Regions from separate parts of the Streptomyces sp. NPDC007084 genome, predicted to be linked through region 4. Evidence: riboswitches for the same ligand, from Rfam matches in the RefSeq annotation. Region 4 holds a riboswitch; each other region holds the start of a gene.

Region 1 (4,492 bases), on a different contig from region 4:
CCGGCCGGTCGCGGGCCGCGCTGGCGAAAGTGACCGCGGCAGGTGCCCGGCATCTCGTGGTGACGGGCCGCCCCGCACCACGCGTCCGACCGCTGCTCGACGAACTCGGCGGCCGGGGACTGGCGGTGTGCGGACAGGGGGCGCAGCTCTACGACGCCGGCGCGAACCGTTTGCTCTGGTCGGTCACCCTGGACCGGGAGTTGGCGGAGACGGCACTCGGCAAGATCGAGGCGGAGGTCGGCCTGCTGTACGCGGCGGTGGACCAGGACGGTGTGGACGGGCTGACGCTCATCGAGCCGGGCTATGTGATGCCGCACCCCACGCTGCCCGCCGTGCGGGTGCGGCGCCGGGACGACCTGTGGGAGCGTCCGATCAGCAAGGTGCTGCTCCGCCATCCCACCCTGTCCGACGACGAGTTGGCGTCGGTGGCCCGGGGTGTGGTCGATTCGCTGGCGACGGTCACCATGTCGGGGCCAGGGACCGTCGAACTCCAGCCACGCGGGGTGACCAAGGCCACGGGCCTGGCGCTCGCAGCGGACCATCTCGGGCTCACCCCGTCCGCGACGCTCGCCTTCGGGGACATGCCCAACGACATTCCCATGTTCGACTGGGCCGCCCACGGGGTCGCGATGGCCAACGCACACCCGGAACTGAAGGCCGTGGCCGACGAAATCACCCGGTCGAACGAGGAGGACGGGATCGCCGTGGTCCTGGAGCGGCTCTTCGGGTTCGAGCGGCCGAACTGACGCGGGGCGCCCGCTCGCCAGCCACCGCCGCCTGTTCACGATTCGCCTGTTGACGTCCCGCGTGTTCACGTCCCGCCTGTTCACACGCCACCGGCCGGCGGACACCCGAGGGTGCCGCCGGCCGGTGGCGTGCGAGGCCGTCTGAGGCCGTGCGAGGCCGTGCGATGCGATGTGATGCGCCCGTGTGGGTGGCGGGTGGGCGCAGGTGGGCCCGGGTGGGCGCCGGTGTGATCAGTACGCGCCGTTGACGTTGTCGATCGAGCCGTACTTGTCGGCGGCGTAGTTGCAGGCGGCCGTGATGTTGGCGACCGGGTCGTACGGGTCCATCGAGGTGCCGGGCACGTGGTAGGCCAGGAAGGTCGGGTCGATGACCTGGAGGAGGCCCTTCGAGGGGGTGCCCGCGACGGCGTTGGAGTCCCAGTTGTTGATGGCCTGGGGGTTGCCGGAGGACTCGCGCATCACGTTGCGGTAGATACCGTCGTAGCTGCCCGGAATGCCCGCCTTGCCCATGATGTCCAGGGACTGCTTGATCCAGCCGTCCAGGTTGTTGGCGTAGGTGGTGGCGGAGGCCTGGGTGGCGGTGGTCTTGGCGGCCGTGGTGGCCGCCGGGGCCTTCAGGGTCTTCGTGCCGACGGTCAGCGTCAGGCCGGTGCGGAGGTGCCCGGGGTTGTCGCCGATGACGGCGCGGTTCGCCGTGTAGAGCTTCTGCCAGCCGCCGCTCGACGGGTACTTCTTCGCGATGCCGACCAGGGTGTCGCCGGCGACCACCTTGTAGGTGACGAGCTGGACGTTCGGGACGGCGGCGGTCTTGGCGGCCTGGGGGGTGGCGGCGTGGGCGCCGGTGGCGCTCATGAGCGGCAGCGCGAGGGCGAGGGCGCCCGTTCCGGCGGCGACGATGCCGCGGGTGACGAGGTTGTTCCGGCCGTGACGGTTCTTGCCTGCGGGCATGACGAAATGTCCTCTCCGACGCCTGCGAGGTGAGCTGTCGGGTTCGGGCGGGAGATGCCCGGCCGCGCTTTTCGGGCGCGGCTTCACCCCTAGCCGGTCCGGTCTCCCGGATCGGCGGCTTACCTGTGGTTCCCCCGCTCCTGCCGTGCGTGGGTGGGTGGGTTGCCGGGCGACGGCAGGATTAGGCGATCCGCCCGGTGCGACGAGAACGTATGCGACCGCACATGTCGGGAACAAGGCCGGATGTGGCGTTGAAGATCGCTTTTGCCTGTTTAGAGCGTGGGCAATACGTCCGTTTGTGCCGGAATTGAATCCTCAACTTGCCTTTGGCGAAGGGGTTGGCGCGGAGTCGGTGCCGGGTGATCCACTGGTTCGCGCGTGACCCAATTCACGCGCTGGAGGGTCACCAAGGCGGCATGGCAGGCAAGTCGGACATTACGCCACCGTCGGCCGGTGGACCGGGAGTTCCCGTACGCCCCCGGACCGGCCCTCGCGCCGCGGAGCGGCCCCGCCGTCCACGGCGCCCGCCCGGCCACCCACGGCGCCCGCCCCCGCCATCCACAGCGCCCGCCCCGCCATCCACAGCGCGCCCGCCCTGCCACCCACGGCGCCCGCCCCGCCACACCCGCCCCGTCCCCACAACTCCCCTCCCCGCAAGCCTTCTTCAGCCCGCCGTGCGCGGAATTTTCTTCTCCCAGGTCCGGTGGAAGACGACTTCGCCGCCGTCCCGGCAGACGACCTCGTTGGACGTGATGAAGTCCCGCGCGTCGCAGGTGATGGAGGACCGCGTCTCGACGCGGGCGTCCCACGGCAGGTCCGGCCGGTGCAGCCGCACCGACCAGGTGGACTCGGCGCGGGCGGACAGCGGGTCCGACGCGTCGATCGTGTACGTCTCCCGCGCGTCCTCCGAGAATTCGAGACCGTCGGGATAGACGCGGGTGCCGCCGTACCGGGGGTCCACGTCCAGCCGCCAGGTGCCCGCGGCCACGTCCCGCACCACCAGGCGCTCGGGGCGGGGTTCGTCGAGCGTCTCCGGGATCACCACGCCGAGCGGCTCGGCCTGCTCCGGCTCCCCGAAGGTGATGGAGGGGTCCGACTCCCTTACACGCACGGGGAGTTCGAGGCTGCTGCCCGCCGGGTCCAGGGTGAAACCGGCCTCGGAGCCGGGCTGCGGCCAGACCCAGGGCCAGTACGCGGAGGAGACACTCAGCCGGATGCGGTGGCCGGCCGGGAAGGCGTAACCGATGCCGTTCAGCTCGAACTCGACGTCCTCCGTGGTGCCCGGCTGCCAGGGGACGGCCCTGTCACGGCCCCGGCGCGCCGACAGGTTCAGCACACCTCGGGTGACGAGCGTGGACGCGCCGTCGGGGGTCACGTCGCACAGCCGGGCGATCACCTGGCCCCGCGTGGCCGCCGAGGTGAGCCGCAGCCGGACCCGGGGCCGCCCCAACACCCAGGTTTGTTCCGGTACTTCGAACTCGAAGCAGGCCGAGCGGGCGTCCTCCTCGCGCTGGTCCGGCGGCAGGTCGGCGTCGTTCCCGAAGGGGAAGAAGCGGCCCGCGTCGACGCCGGTGTGCTGCGGGGAGCGCACCGGCACCGGGTCCCCCTGGAGTTCGTACGGGATGGCGGTCACCGAGGGCGAGGGCCACGCAGGGTCGCCGACCCAGCGGCCGGGCAGCTCCGGGTAGACGGTCGCCGGGGGATGCGCGTCCATCACGTAGGAGCGCAGCAGCGGGACGTCGAGCGCGCCCGAGTCCTCGTCCTTGAGCCAGTGGCCCCACCAGCGGAGCGTCTCCTGGAGGAAGCCGATCGCGGGGCCCGGCGGCAGGCCGCGGTCGGGGTACTGGTGGGACCAGGGGCCGATGAGTCCCCGTACGCGCTCGGGTGGCAGGTTCTCGACCAGGCGCAGCACGGTGTCGCGGTACGGGTCGTGCCAGCCGCCGACCGCGAGGACGGCCGCGCTGATCGCCCCGTAGTCCTCGCAGGCGCTGCCGTGCCGCCAGTAGTCGTCCCGGGTCTGGTGGGCCAGCCAGGTGTGCACGAAGGGGTCGACGGCCTCCAGCCGCCGCGTCCACAGGTCGCGCCACATCACCTCGCCCACGTGCAGCGGGTCCGGCGGGCGGGCGACGAAGGCGAGCATGGTGGCCGCCCAGGCGTGCATGTCGACGGCGAGGACGGAACCACCGGTGTAGTGCACGTCGTTGTCATAGCGGTCGTCCGTCGAGCAGACCGTGACGATCGCCTTGAGCGGCTCGGGCGCGAGGGCCGCGATCTGGAGGGAGTTGAAGCCGCCCCAGGAGATCCCGAACATGCCCACCCGGCCGGTGCACCAGGGCTGGGCGGCCAGCCATTCCACCACCGCGACCCCGTCGGCCAGCTCGGTCGCGGAGTACTCGTCGCCCGGCAGTCCCTCCGAGTTGCCGTGGCCGCGCACGTCGACGCGGACGGAGGCGTAGCCGTGCCCGGCGTACCAGGGGTGGCGCTGCCAGTCGCGCGGTGCCGTCCAGTCGGTGAGCCGGTACGGCAGGTACTCCAGGAGGGCCGGTACGGGCTCGTCGGTCACCGGGCGCCAGATCCGGGCGTACAGCCGGGTGCCGTCCGGGAGGGGGACGAGGACGTCCTCGTGGACGGTCTCGTAGGGAAAGGACGTACGGATGCGCATACGGGTCACCTCGGTGGACGGGACGCGGCGGGGCTCGGTGGACGGGGCGCGGCGTGGCTCGGTGGGCGGGATGCGGCGTGGCTCGGTGGAGGGGATGTCACGAGGCTCAGTGGACGGGGTGCATCGTGCGGCGGAG
Region 2 (4,492 bases), on a different contig from region 4:
CGCTGGACGAGGAGTCCATGGAGAACCAGCGCGACGTCGTGAAGAACGAGCGCCGCCAGCGCTACGACAACGTTCCGTACGGCACCGCGTTCGAGAAGCTCACCTCGCTCGCGTACCCCGAGGGCCACCCGTACCACCACACGCCGATCGGGTCGATGGCGGACCTGGACGCGGCCACCCTGGAGGACGCCCGCGCGTTCTTCCGCACCTATTACGCGCCGAACAACGCGGTCCTGTCGGTCGTCGGCGACATCGACCCCGAGCAGACGCTCGCCTGGGTCGAGAAGTACTTCGGCTCCATCCCCGGGCACGACGGCAAGCCCGCCCCGCGCGACGGCTCGCTGCCGGACGTCATCGGCGAGCAGCTCCGCGAGGTCGTCGAGGAGGAGGTCCCGGCGCGCGCCCTGATGGCCGCCTACCGCCTCCCGGAGGACGGCACGCGCGCGTGCGACGCCGCCGACCTCGCCCTCACCGTCCTCGGCGGCGGCGAGTCCTCCCGGCTCTACAACCGGCTCGTCCGCCGCGACCGCACCGCCGTCGCCGCCGGCTTCGGCCTGCTGCGGCTCGCCGGAGCGCCCTCCCTGGGATGGCTGGACGTGAAGACGTCCGGTGACGTCGAGGTCCCGGTCATCGAGGCCGCCGTCGACGAGGAGCTGGCCCGGTTCGCCGAGGAGGGCCCGACCGCCGAGGAAATGGAGCGCGCCCAGGCCCAGTTGGAGCGCGAGTGGCTGGACCGCCTCGGTACCGTCGCCGGCCGCGCGGACGAACTGTGCCGGTACGCCGTCCTGTTCGGCGACCCGCAGCTCGCCCTGACCGCCGTACAGCGCGTCCTGGAGGTCACCGCCGAAGAGGTCCAGGAGGTCGCCAAGGCCCGCCTGCGCCCCGACAACCGCGCGGTGCTCGTCTACGAGCCCACCGCACCCGAAGCCACCGACGCCGCTGACGACACCGACGCCGCTGACGACACCGACGAGGAGGCGGCGAAGTGACCGAACTCGCCACCATGGACTTCCACCCGCAGCCCCAGGCGGGACAGCCGAAGCCGTGGGCGTTCCCCGCCCCCGAGCGCGGCACCCTGGACAACGGCCTGACCGTGCTGCGCTGCCACCGCCCCGGCCAGCAGGTCGTCGCCGTCGAGATCGTCCTCGCCGCCCCCCTGGAGGCCGAGCCCGCGGGCCTGGACGGCGTCGCCACGATCATGGCGCGCGCCTTCTCCGAGGGCACCGACAAGCACTCCGCCGAGGACTTCGCCGCCGAGCTGGAGCGCTGCGGCGCCACGCTCGACGCGCACGCCGATCACCCCGGTGTCCGGCTCTCCCTCGAAGTGCCCGTCTCGCGGCTTCCCAAGGGGCTCGGGCTGCTCGCGGACGCCCTGCGCGCGCCGGCCTTCGCGGACAGCGAGGTCGAGCGCCTGGTGCGCAACAGGCTCGACGAGATCCCGCACGAGACGGCCAACCCGGGCCGCCGCGCGGCCAAGGAACTCTCCCGGCAGCTCTTCCCGCCGACGGCACGCATGTCGCGCCCGCGCCAGGGTTCCGAGGAGACCGTCCAGAACATCGACTCCGCGGCCGTGCGGTCCTTCTACGAGAAGCACGTCCGTCCCGCGACGGCCACCGCCGTGATCGTCGGCGACCTCACCGACGTGGACGTGGACGAGCTGCTCGGCGACACCCTCGGCGCCTGGACCGGATCGTCCGCCGAGCCGCGCCCGGTGCCGCCGGTGCACGCCGATGACACGGGCCGCGTGGTCATCGTGGACCGCCCCGGCGCCGTGCAGACCCAGTTGCTCATCGGGCGGGTCGGCGCCGACCGGCACGACCGTGTGTGGCCGGCCCAGGTGCTCGGCACCTACTGCCTGGGCGGCACCCTCACCTCGCGTCTGGACCGCGTCCTGCGCGAGGAGAAGGGCTACACCTACGGCGTACGGGCGTTCGGCCAGGTCCTGCGGTCCGCGCCGGATGGCACCGGTGCCGCGATGCTCGCCATCAGCGGCTCGGTCGACACCCCGAACACCGGGCCGGCGCTGGACGACCTGTGGAAGGTCCTGCGCACCCTGGCGGCCGAGGGGCTCACCGACGCGGAGCGCGATGTCGCCGTGCAGAACCTGGTGGGCGTGGCGCCCCTCAAGTTCGAGACCGCCGCGGCCGTCGCGGGCACGCTCGCCGACCAGGTCGAGCAGTACCTGCCGGACGACTACCAGTCGACGCTCTATCGGCAACTGGCCGCCACCGGCACGGTGGAGGCCACCGCGGCAGCCGTCAGCGCCTTCCCGACGGACCGTCTGGTGACGATCCTGGTGGGCGACGCGGCGCGGATCGAGGAGCCGGTGCGGGCCCTGGGCATCGGTGAAGTCAGCGTGGTCTCCGCGGAGTAGCACCGTGTGACCGAGATGGGCCCTGGTGACCGAAGCGTCGCCAGGGCCCTCTTTTGCGCGCACATCACCGCCAGGATGTCCGTATTGGTACGGAGGTTGGCTTCTGCGCTGTGGGATGCGCTACAAAAACCGTGATCCGTTTGTTGTTCGAAAGATGCCCCGTTTAGCGTCTGTCCGGCTGTTCGTCAGGCAGTGCGCCGCGCCCGCGGCACCGGACAGCCATCGCCGAGTCCCCGCATGGCGCGAGCCAGGGGAGCCGGGGACCCACACGTAGTCCCTGGGGTGAATCGGACGCCCTCCCCGGAGGGGGTCCGTAGGAGACCTTCCTGCTCCGAACCCGTCAGCTAACCCGGTAGGCGAGAAGGAAGGAAAGGATCAGCCCCTTTATGGCGTTCACCTGTGGCACCGGGAAGCATCGTCGTCCGAGCCGCGTGCAGCGCACCACCAAGAACGCCGTCGGCGTCGCGGCCCTCACCACCACCGGTGTCCTCGGAACCCTCGCGGCGCCCGCGTTCGCCGCGACCCCCTCCGTCGAGCAGACCGGGCTGACCCAGGCCGTCACCATCGGTGACTCCGTCGCCGAGCAGATCGACGAGCAGGCCGCCGCCCAGCAGCACGCCGCCGAGGTGGCCGCCGCGCGGGAGAAGGCCGAACAGGCCGCGCGCAAGAAGGCCGCAGAGCAGGCCGCGAAGGCTCGCGAGACCAAGGAGCGGGCCGCCCGCGCCGCCGAGCGCAAGCGGCTCAACACCTTCGTCATGCCGATCTCCGGCTCGTACGTCTCCACCGGCTACAAGACCGGCGGCAGCCTCTGGTCCTCCGGCAGCCACACCGGTGTCGACTTCCACGCGGCCTCGGGCACCCCGGTGCACTCGGTCGGCGCCGGCACGGTCGTCGCGGCCGGCTGGGGCGGTGCCTACGGCAATCAAGTAGTGATCAAGATGCACGACGGCACGTACACCATGTACGGGCACCTGTCGTCCATCGGTGTCTCCGTGGGCCAGACGGTCACCCCGGGCCAGCAGATCGCCCTCTCCGGGTCGACCGGCAACACCACGGGACCGCACCTGCACTTCGAGGCGCGCACCACCGCCGAGTACGGCTCCGACATGGACCCGGTCGCCTACCTCCGCTCGCACGGTGTGAACGTCTGACGACCGCTTCGCGGCTTCTCCACCGTTTTCGATGCCCCGGCTCACCGAGCCGGGGCATCATCGTTTCCGGAGGCCGACTGTCCAAAAAATATCCATGGATTCAGGCCCGCCATCGGAAATTAAGGCTTCCTGCAATAGAGTCACTGAACAAGCGTCAATCGATGGCGTTTCGCGGGGATTAAAGCGGAGGTCCGGTCATGCGTATTCCGGCGCACTCGGTATGCACGGCGATCCGGGACGACATCGTCGCGGGCGTCTACGAGCGTGGCGGCCGGCTCACCGAGGAACTGCTCGCGCGGCGCTACGGCGTCTCGCGCGTCCCCGTGCGCGAGGCCCTGCGCACCCTGGAGGCCGAGGGTTTCGTGGTCACCCGGCGGCACGCGGGCGCGTGCGTGGCCGAGCCCACCGAGCAGGAGGCCGCGGACCTTCTGGAGATGCGCATACTGCTGGAGCCGCTGGGTGCCGCGCGCGCCGCCCAGCGCCGCACCGAGGCTCACCTCAAGGTGCTCCGCGGGCTGGTCAGGCTGGGCCAGGAGCGCTCCAGGCGGGGCAACAGCGAGGATCTGCGCTCCCTGGGCGGCTGGTTCCACGAGACGCTCGCCCAGGCCTCCGGCAGCCCCGCGCTGACGTCGACGCTGTCCCAGCTACGGCACAAGATCGCCTGGATGTACGCGGTGGAGGCGCCGGCCAACCCCGCGGAGTCCTGGGCGGAGCACGGCGGCATCGTGGACGCGGTCGCCCGCGGGGACGGTGAGCGGGCCCGCGCGATCACGGCCCTGCACGCCGAGCGCTCGGCGTCCGCGCACCGGCTGCGCTTCCCGGCCGGCGGGGACCGGCAGGACCGTGTGAGGACTTCGCAACATCCCGTAAACATGACGGGTCAACGCCATTAACACGGGCGCCGTATACAAAGAGGGTTATTCGGCGAAGCGCTGTTTCCGCTGCCGCTTTCTTCGCGCGCCCGGAA
Region 3 (4,492 bases), on a different contig from region 4:
CGCGCGCCGAGCGGCTGTGGCGGCTCTACCAGGAGTGGCGCGGCGGCCACGGTACGCGTCCCGGGGGCGCCGAGTGATACACCGCGCACCGGTCATGGCGTCCCCACAGCCGACAGGTCAACTGGCCGCCTGGGCACCACACTTGGCGACCGGGATCCTAGGCTCGGAGGTGTCACCAAGCCGCTGCCGTGTCGGCTACGGATACCGAGGGGGGCGGCGGCAAGGATTGCTGGCGGCCCAGGGTGGTGGGCGTCGACGGCGCTTTGATGGTTTTCGACGGTGAAGAGGTGTCATGCGAGGCTCGGCGCGGATGTCCGACCGCGAGGGGCAGCGGCCCGGAGCGGCCAGGCCGCTCACAGCGCTGGTGCCGCACCGGCCAGCCGGCGGGGCCAAGGGCCCGACGCGGGCCGCGGTGCTCGTCCTGCACGGCGGACGCGCGGACAGCCTGGCCCCGTCGCGTCCCTGGCACGTCTCCCGCCTGCGCATGCGGCCCTTCGTGCGCGCCGTGCTGCGCGCCGTGCCCGACCGGGACGTCTTCGTGGGCGAGGTCCGCTACCGCGTACGGGGCTGGAACGGCGCCGCGACCGATCCGGTCGCCGACGTGCGCCGGGCCCTCGCCGAACTCACCAACCTGGTCGGGGAGGTGCCGGTGGTGCTCGTCGGCCACTCGATGGGCGGCCGTGCCGCGCTGCGCGCCGCCGCGGCGCCGCAGGTCCGGGCCGTGGTGGCCCTCGCGCCCTGGTGCCCGGCCGGCGAGCCGGTGGCCCAGCTGCGGGACAAGCGGGTGATCGTACTGCACGGCGACCAGGACCGGATCACCGAGCCGGCGGCCTCCTTCGCGCTGGTGCGCCGGGCCGCGCGGGAAGGCTCCTCGGCGACTGCGGTGCGGGTCGCGGGCGGTGACCATGCGATGCTGCGGCGCGCGCGGACCTGGCACGAGGTGACCGGTTCGGCGGTCGCCGCTCTGCTGTCCGGCGCCGACGGCCCGGTCGAGGCGCTGCCCGCCGAGGGACCGAACGGCGAACCCGGCGTCCTCTGAGGCGGGCCCGCACGCGCCGGGCCACGGCTGCCCGGCCATCGACGCTGTTCGACCACCGTTCCGAGGCGTCTGCTCGACCTCCGACCCCATGCGTCTGTTCGACCACCGTTCCTACGCGGAGTCGAGCCGGTCCGCGGGGTCGGGGGAGAAGGGACGGCGTGAGCCGGTCGTCCCGCGTGCACGGGTGCCGGGGCGTGCGGCGCTTCCGGGGAGCGGGCCGCCCGTGGACGGATCCCAGCTGAGGATCCACTCGAAGTCGCGCTGCAGCCGCCGGGCTTCGCTCCGCACGAGGGTCGGTATGTCACCGCGTTCGGAGATCAGTTGGGCATAGATCGGTGCATCGTGCACGGGGGAATCCTCGACTCGCTCTCAGGGCCGTCCGCGGGCCTTCCGTGTCTCGACGTTAGGGCCGTGAGGCGCCCACGGTGGTCATCCGGCCGGTTCGGCCAGAACCGGTCACGGCGCGAGCATCGACGGTTCGCCGATGTCGAACGAGCCGTCAGGGGCCGTCAGTTCCGTTCGCCGCCGCCGAACGTCCGCGCGCGAGCGGCCGCAAGCCCCGAGCGAGGTGCGGACCCGGCTGTACGGAGACCTCCTCGCGGAGGACTTCCGCGCCGAACGGGACTGCCCCGTAAGCCGATTCGCGTACGGCGTGTGCTTCCGTCGTCGCACAACGGCGCCGATGCGATGAAGGTCACGAAAATGTATCGGACATCTGGGACGTGGATCTTCACATGGGGCTCACAACTTGGCTAAGTTGACGACCAGGCCGCCCGACTCCCTCCGGCGAACTCGCCGGGCGGTGCGGCCTCCGCCGAGTCCGGCCCTGCCCTCGTGCAGCCGGAGCCGGGGACCCACCGAACCTGGGGTGAATCGGCCAACTGCCTTACGGGGCACAGGTCGTAGGGCATACCTTCCGGAACCGTCCGCCCGAACCCGACAGCTAACCCGGTAGGCGGACGACGGAAGGAGTGCCACCTTCATGGCGCCGGAACGCACCCAGCCCAGTGGCGAAGAAGTCCGCCGACGGCTCGCCTCCCTCTACGACCGGGCCGAGGACGACACCGGCAACTTCAACGCGACCCGCGCTCTCGCGAGCCTCTCCCGCCAGGGCGACCGGCGTGCCGTGGCCCGACGGCTCACCGGCAGGCCGCCGGCCGTGGAGGAGCGCCGAGCCGTCGATCCGGCCCAGGACGATCTGATGCGGCAGTGGTTCGACGGGGCGCGTTCCCGGCTCGGGCCCACCGTCGCGGCGGTCCTCCCGGCCGACCGGCGCCCGGACCGCGGACGAGAGGCCACGCGCCGGGCGGGGGAGCGCTCCGCGGAACTTCCCGCCGCCCAGCAGCTTTCCCAAGGCGCCCTCCCCGCCGCCGAGTCGACCGCCGCGGCCGGACGGGAGCTGACGGCGGGCCCGGCCGCGGCTCCCGTCGCGGAGCTGACGGCACGCCCCGTTCTCGAACTGACCGCGGGCCCGGTGTCCGAGCCGACGACCTGGCCCACCCCCGCGATCCCCGACCAGCGCTCCGCGGCCACGGGCTCCGCGGCCATCGGCTCCGCGGCCACGGGTTCCGCGGCCACCGGCTCCCTCCCGGCGGTGCCAGGACCGGCGCTCCCTCCCGAGACCTCCTCCCCGCGCTTCCGCAAGGACCGCGCCCGCCGCAAACTGGCCGCCGCGCAGGAGATGCTGGCCCGGCACACCGCGCGGCGGACCGAGCTGGACGCGTCGACACCGGCCGCATACCCGCCCGTGGAGCAGCCGTTCGGCGAAACCGCCCTCCCGTCGCTCACGTACCCGGCGGCGGAGTACCTGTCGGCGCCGGCCGGGCCGGGCACGTACCCGACGACGGAGCACCTGTCCCTGCCGGTCGCGGCAGCCGCGTATCAGCCGATGGAAAGTGCCCCGTGGCAGCCCACGGGAGCCGGGAACCAGCCCGCGACACGCGTGCCGGACCCGGTCGGGGCCGTCGCCTATCAGCCGCTGCCGGACGCCTGGTCGGCCTCGCCCGCCCCGGTGGCCCAGGCCGCCGACGACACCGGGCGCACGGTGTGGCCGGCGCCCGTCGAGCAGCCCGCCCCCGGCGCCCCCTGGTCCGCCGATCCGAACGCCGGGTTCGACACCGGAAGCATCGCCGCCGTCATGGCCCCGCCGGTCACCGGGTACGACACACGGGCCGCCGAGGCCGTCGCCTTCGCCCGCGCCCAGGTCGGCAGGCCGTGCGTGTGGGGTGCCTCCGGACCCGGCTCGTTCGACCCCTCCGGGCTCACCCAGGCCGCCTGGCGGAGCGCCGGTGTGCTGCTGCCCCGGACGGCGGGCGACCAGGCACGGATCGGACCGGCCGTACCGCTGGACGCGGTCCAGCCCGGCGACCTGCTCTTCTTCCACGAGGACCACAGCCACGTGGGCCTCTACGTCGGCGACGGCCTGATGGTCCACGCGCCCAGGCCGGGAGGGCGGATCACGGAGGAGCCCGTCCACCCCGCCGGGCAGGCGACGATCCACACCGCCGTACGCCCGGTCTGAGAACCGGCCTGTCACCGCTGCGAGGTCCGGCCCCCGGGGACCGGCCCTCGCAGCGGCCCCGAGACCCGGCTCTGAGGCGCCGCCCCGAGACCCGGCTCTGAGGCGCCGCCCCGAGGCCCGGCTCTGAGCACCCGAGCGGTCGGCCACGGATACGCCGTGACCGACCGCTCCGGTGCTCTCCCGGGCTCCCGGCGGCTCAGAACTCGCTGTCGATCCCCGTGACCGCGGCCGGCCCCAGCGGGGCGTCGTCCTCGGAGATGCCGCTGTCGCGCAGCGCGCCGGAGACGAGCCGTACGGCCTCCTCCTCGGCGGCGCGCCGGTCCGCGGCCTCGACCTCCAGCCGCACCGAGAAGGTGTGGTTCTCGTCGACGGTCAGCAGGCTCAGCTCCTCGGTCTCGCCCAGCTCCGTGTTCTGCGGATCCTGTGGGCGCAGCCTGCGTTCGACATCTGCGCGGGAGGCGTCCGAGACGCCGTGGACGAACGTCCCGGGAACGGTGATGACGTAGGTGGTCACAGGAACTCCTAGCGTGCGTGCCCCGCGGGCCTGAAGTGCGGTCGGCTGTGTGATCGCCCGTATACCCCGCATTGTGACGGTCACCCGCCGCTTCTTCGCGTCGGGAGCCCGGAACGGCCTGACGACGGGCGTGCCACGCGGTGATCCGGTGGCGATACGGTCGGTCCCATGGCAGACGCACGGTTGACCACCGCCTCCTTCCTCGTGCTCGGCGTCATCGACAAGCTCGGCGAGGCCAGCGCGTACGACGTCAAGGGGGAGGCGGCGCGCACGGTGGCGCCCTTCTGGTCCGTCCCGCACGCCCAGGTGTACGCCCAGTGCGACCGCCTGCTGGAGGCCGGGCTGCTGGCGCAGGTGCGTCAGGAAAGCGGCCGCAACCGCCGGGTGCTCACGCTGACCGACGAGGGCAGGGCCGCGC
Region 4 (4,492 bases):
AGGGCCCCGATGATCTCCTCGACCGGCACCTCGGTCTTGTCGTAGTGCGTGTAGTAGAGGTCGATGTGGTCGGTGCCGAGGCGGCGCAGCGAGGCGTCGGCGGCGGCCTTGATGTTGGCGCCGGAGAGGCCGGGGTAGGCGGGGTGCTGGCTGACCTTCGTCGCGATGACGACGTCCGCGCGGTTGCCGCGGGCCTTGAGCCACTTGCCGATGATGGTCTCGGACTCGCCGCCCTCGTTGCCGTCGACCCACGCCGAGTACGCGTCGGCGGTGTCGAGGAAGTTGCCGCCGGCCGCCGTGTAGGCGTCGAGCACGGCGAAGGACTGGGTCTCGTCCGCCGTCCAGCCGAAGACGTTGCCGCCGAGGGAGAGCGGGAAGACCTCGAGGTCGGATGAGCCGAGCTTGCGAAGAGAAGTCATGCCCGGGTCCAACGCCCGCACGGGATGCCGGTATTCCACCCGCGCCCCGCACGCCCCTCGTATCCGGGCACGCCGGGGACCAGGGGCTGCTATCCGGCTATCCGGCGATCGGGCTATCGGGCTATCGGGCTATCCAGGAACCCTGGAGGTCAGAGCCGGCGAGGCCCCCGGGGATCAGGGATTGAGCCCCTTGCTCTGGAGCCAGGCCATCGGGTCGACGCCGGTGGCGGCGCCGCCGGGGTGGACCTCCAGGTGCAGGTGCGGCCCGGTCACGTTGCCGGTCGCGCCCACCCGCCCGATCACGTCACCGGTGGCGACCTTCTGGCCGGCGGTGACGCTGATCGACGACTGGTGGCAGAACCAGAGTTCGGTGCCGTCGTCCAGGGTGAGGATCGTGCGGTAGCCGTACGCGCCGGCCCAGCCCGCCTCGGTGACGGTGGCGCTGTGGATCGCCTTGATCAGCGTGCCGGTGGGCGCGGCGAAGTCGAGACCCGTGTGGTAGCCGGAGGACCACAGGGCACCGGCCTCGCCGAAGCGCGAGGTCAGGGTGTACGAGGAGGTCGGCAGCGTGTAGCTCTTGGCCAGCTCGGCGAGCCGCTCGGCCTCGGCCTTCGCCTTGGCCTCCTCCTCCGCCTTCTCCTTCGCGGCGGCGGCCTTGGCCTTCGCGGCGTCCTGCTGCTTGGTGGCGAGGGCGACGGCCTGCTTCGCGGCGGCGGCCTCGGCCGCCTTCTGGGCGGCGCTGTCGACCTGGTTCTGCTGCGACTCGGCCTGCTGCATGATGCGGGCGCGCAGTGCCTCACCGGCGTCCGTGCTGCCCTGGGCGGCGTCCTCGGTGGTCAGTCCGGCGCCGGTGAGCGGTGTCGTGGAACCCTCGGGTGCCGCGTCCGCGCCGTCGCTGATCAGCGCTTTGGCGGAGTGGGTGACCGAGGAGAGGTCGGGCAGTGAGATGGAGACGGGCGCCTTGCCGGGCGCGGCCGTGGCCATGCCACCGGCGCCGACGGCGGCGATGACTCCGACGCCGAGGACCGTGGAGCTGCGGGCGAGTCCTCCGCCGCGCTGCTTTCCCACGCGGTGCCGGCCACGGACCGGGCGGACGGAATCCTCGGTGGGGTTCCACTCCTCCCAGGGGCCCTCGTCCTTGCCGTAGGCGAAGCCGAAGGACTGGGGGTCATCCGGTGCGAACGAGGTTGGCTGGGCAGGCCGGTTGGACGCCACGTGGGCGCACTCCTTTCCTTCCTTCTCGCCTACCGGGTTAGCTGACGGGTTCGGAGCAGGAAGGTCTCCTACGCGCGTATACCCACCGTGTCTCCACGGCGGAGATCCGCTCGATTCACCCCAAGTTGGTGGTTCCCCGGTTCCCTTGCGGGATTCGGCGCGTGCGCACGGAGCCGTCTCTTGTGACGGCTGGGACGACCGCGCTGCGTTATCGAACGTTAATAGACCCGGCTACCTCTTTCCAAGCTGTTCTGAGTGATCGTTAACGGTTTTTGGCCAGGACTTTGGGGTCAGGGGCGGTGAAAGACGGGCGAGTTGACCGCGCCGCACCGGAGCACACAGGTCTGACGGTATGTCAGTTGTTATGCGGAGGGGCACGGTTCGGTCACCCCTCGTGACAACGGCCGGACGGACCCGTACGTGCCCGACGGGCGGACTCGTCCGTGCCTGTCAGCCGCGCCGTACGTGCCCGTCAGCCGCGCCGTAGGGGCCCGTCAGCCGCGCCGTACGGCGAGCAGCGCCATGTCGTCGGTGAGGGCGCCGCCCGTGTGCCGGCGGACGTCGTCGGCGAGGGCGTTCAGCAGCGCCTCGGGGCCCGCGAAGATCCGGCCGGCGAGCCGCGCGGCCGGGTCGTAGAACTCGCCGCGCGCGTTGCGGGCCTCGGACAGGCCGTCGGTGTGCAGCAGCAGGGTCGCCCCGCGCGGGAAGCGGGCCGGGACCGCCCGGTCGGCGGTGACGGCCAGGTCGCTCATCCCGAGCGGCAGCGCGGCGGGCCCGCCGGCGAGCGGGAGGAGCGTGCCGTCGGGGTGCAGCAGCAGGGGCGGCGGATGCCCGCGGTTGACGACGCGGACGACCTCCTCGTCGTGCGGGATCTCCACGAGCACGGCGGTGGTGAACCCCTCGACGGCGTCGAGGTTGGCGCGCCGGGCGCCCTCGCGCTTCAGCGCCCGCTCCAGCCGCTGCGCGACCGCCTCCAGGGTGCTCTCCTGCTCCGCCGCCTCGCGGAACGCGCCGATGACCACGGCGACGGCGGCGACCGCCGTCATCCCCTTGCCGCGCACGTCTCCGACGACCAGCCGCACGCCGTACGGGGTGTCCTGCACGGCGTACAGGTCCCCGCCGATGAACGCGTCCGCCTGGGCCGCCTCGTAGCGCGCGGCCACGTCGAGACCGTCGATGCGCGCCTGCGGTTCGGGCAGCACGGCCCGCTGCGCCAGCTCGGCGATCTCCCGGACGGAGGCGAGCTGCTGGTCGCTGCGCCGCACGAGGACGTTGACGACGACGGCGAGGGCGGCCGCGGTGGCGACGGTGACGACCTCGGTGACCGCGTCGCTGCGCAGGGCGACGCCGAGCCGCAGGTGCGCGAAGAGCAGCGCGCCGACGGCGGCGACGCCGGTGAGGACGGTGCCGCGCAGCGAGTACAGGGGTGCGGCGATCAGTGTGGCGGCGGTGAAGAGGGGGGCGGCGGGGAAACCGGCCGGGGTGAAGTAGTCGTAGCAGGTCCCGGCGATGACCAGCAGGACGGGCAGCACCCGGACGAGCGCGCGCACGACGGAGATACGGCCCGGGCGGCTGCCCGCCGGACCGTGCCCGGAGTCGCCCGAGGGGGCGGATGCGCGCGTCGCCCGCGGATCACCGGGGGACGGGCGGTCGGCCCGGTCGTCGAGTTCTCCGGCCCGCTCCTCACCTCCTGGCTGACCCACCCGTCCAGCAGACCCGCAGCCCGCTCGCCGGGCGACCGGTGTGGCCCGACCGAGGGATTCCGGGCCACCAGGCGGCGGGGACCAGCAGGGGGACCGACAAGGGGGACCGACTAGAGGGACCGACTAGAGGGACCGACTAGAGGTACCAACACCAAGGGCCGGAACTCGTGAATCCGAGTTCCGGCCCTTGGCCTTCAGTAGCGGGGACAGGATTTGAACCTGCGACCTCTGGGTTATGAGCCCAGCGAGCTACCGAGCTGCTCCACCCCGCGTCGTAAGAACCAGTGTACGGCATCCCGGGGGCGGGGGGGCGCACGTGGTTACCGGGGTGCCAGAAGGTGCCGGTTGGGTGCCTTGGCGGTGTGTTCGTGTTCGGGGAGGAGGAGGACGTCCGCGCCCGCGGAGGTGAGGAGGGCGCTGCCGTCGGCGTCCGGGACGAAGGTGTCGGGCTCGCGCCAGGCCGTGACGACCCGGCGGACACCGGCGTCGAGGATGAGCCGGGCGCAGGGGGCCGGCCGGGAGGCACGGCGGGCGCACGGCTCCAGGCTGCTGTAGACGGTGGCACCGGGCAGCCGCGGGTCGGCCGGGTCGATCTTGGCGAGGGCGGCCTCCTCGGCGTGTACGAGGGGATCGGCGCCCTCGCGGGAGTGGCCGCGGGCCAGTTCGGTGCCGTCCGCCGCGACCACCACCGCGCCCACGCTGAACGCGGTCTCCGAGGGCGGGCAGTCCGCCGCCAGCTCGCAGGCGAGGGCCAGCCACCGGCCGTCGGCGGCGGAGGCGGTCCGGCCGGTGCCGGGGGCGGTGGGGACGTAGCGGATGAGGACGACGTCCCCGACCGGCCGGGTCTCGACGAGCCGCATCCGCCCGGGGGGATAGGCCCCGGGCCCGAACAGCCGGGGCGCGTCCGGCTGCCCGACGAACAGGGGCGCCACGGCGAGCTGGAGTTCGTCGGCGAGGCCCTCCGTGACGAGCTGGGTGTGGACGCGTCCGCCGCCCTCGACCATCAGCCGGCGTACACCCCGCACGTCGCGCAGGTGTTCCAGCAGCTTCCGCCAGTCGAGTCCCGGTCCGGTCGGGACGATGTCGACGCCGGGCAGGCCGTTCAGCAGTTCGGCGGCGCGCCGGGCGCCCTCGTCGGTCGTGTAGAGGACCTTC

What was found. Region 4 has a riboswitch for cyclic di-AMP ahead of AB0912_RS00070 (M23 family metallopeptidase). Riboswitches for the same ligand answer to the same signal wherever they lie in the genome.
Positions count from the first base shown of each region.
Region 1: another riboswitch for cyclic di-AMP. It lies ahead of AB0912_RS08140 (LysM peptidoglycan-binding domain-containing protein); the one in region 4 lies ahead of AB0912_RS00070 (M23 family metallopeptidase).
Region 2: another riboswitch for cyclic di-AMP. It lies ahead of AB0912_RS04530 (M23 family metallopeptidase); the one in region 4 lies ahead of AB0912_RS00070 (M23 family metallopeptidase).
Region 3: another riboswitch for cyclic di-AMP. It lies ahead of AB0912_RS07100 (NlpC/P60 family protein); the one in region 4 lies ahead of AB0912_RS00070 (M23 family metallopeptidase).

Region 1 covers NZ_JBEYFY010000006.1:112,817-117,308, forward strand. The annotation lists gene AB0912_RS08135 (HAD family hydrolase) at 1-746, shown strand, start outside; gene AB0912_RS08140 (LysM peptidoglycan-binding domain-containing protein) at 978-1,694, opposite strand; cyclic di-AMP (ydaO/yuaA leader) riboswitch at 1,699-1,860, opposite strand; gene AB0912_RS08145 (CocE/NonD family hydrolase) at 2,359-4,356, opposite strand; gene AB0912_RS08150 (oligopeptide:H+ symporter) at 4,463-4,492, opposite strand, start outside.
Region 2 covers NZ_JBEYFY010000003.1:220,435-224,926, reverse strand. The annotation lists gene AB0912_RS04540 (pitrilysin family protein) at 1-989, shown strand, start outside; gene AB0912_RS04535 (pitrilysin family protein) at 986-2,374, shown strand; cyclic di-AMP (ydaO/yuaA leader) riboswitch at 2,588-2,747, shown strand; gene AB0912_RS04530 (M23 family metallopeptidase) at 2,761-3,525, shown strand; gene AB0912_RS04525 (GntR family transcriptional regulator) at 3,723-4,418, shown strand.
Region 3 covers NZ_JBEYFY010000005.1:150,909-155,400, reverse strand. The annotation lists gene AB0912_RS07115 (hypothetical protein) at 1-77, shown strand, start outside; gene AB0912_RS07110 (alpha/beta fold hydrolase) at 293-1,039, shown strand; gene AB0912_RS07105 (hypothetical protein) at 1,151-1,387, opposite strand; cyclic di-AMP (ydaO/yuaA leader) riboswitch at 1,842-2,013, shown strand; gene AB0912_RS07100 (NlpC/P60 family protein) at 2,022-3,560, shown strand; gene AB0912_RS07095 (hypothetical protein) at 3,757-4,074, opposite strand; gene AB0912_RS07090 (PadR family transcriptional regulator) at 4,243-4,492, shown strand, end outside.
Region 4 covers NZ_JBEYFY010000001.1:23,046-27,537, forward strand. The annotation lists gene AB0912_RS00065 (aldo/keto reductase) at 1-419, opposite strand, end outside; gene AB0912_RS00070 (M23 family metallopeptidase) at 594-1,634, opposite strand; cyclic di-AMP (ydaO/yuaA leader) riboswitch at 1,646-1,804, opposite strand; gene AB0912_RS00075 (PP2C family protein-serine/threonine phosphatase) at 2,129-3,193, opposite strand; tRNA gene AB0912_RS00080 (tRNA-Met) at 3,536-3,609, opposite strand; gene AB0912_RS00085 (dihydrofolate reductase family protein) at 3,658-4,492, opposite strand, start outside.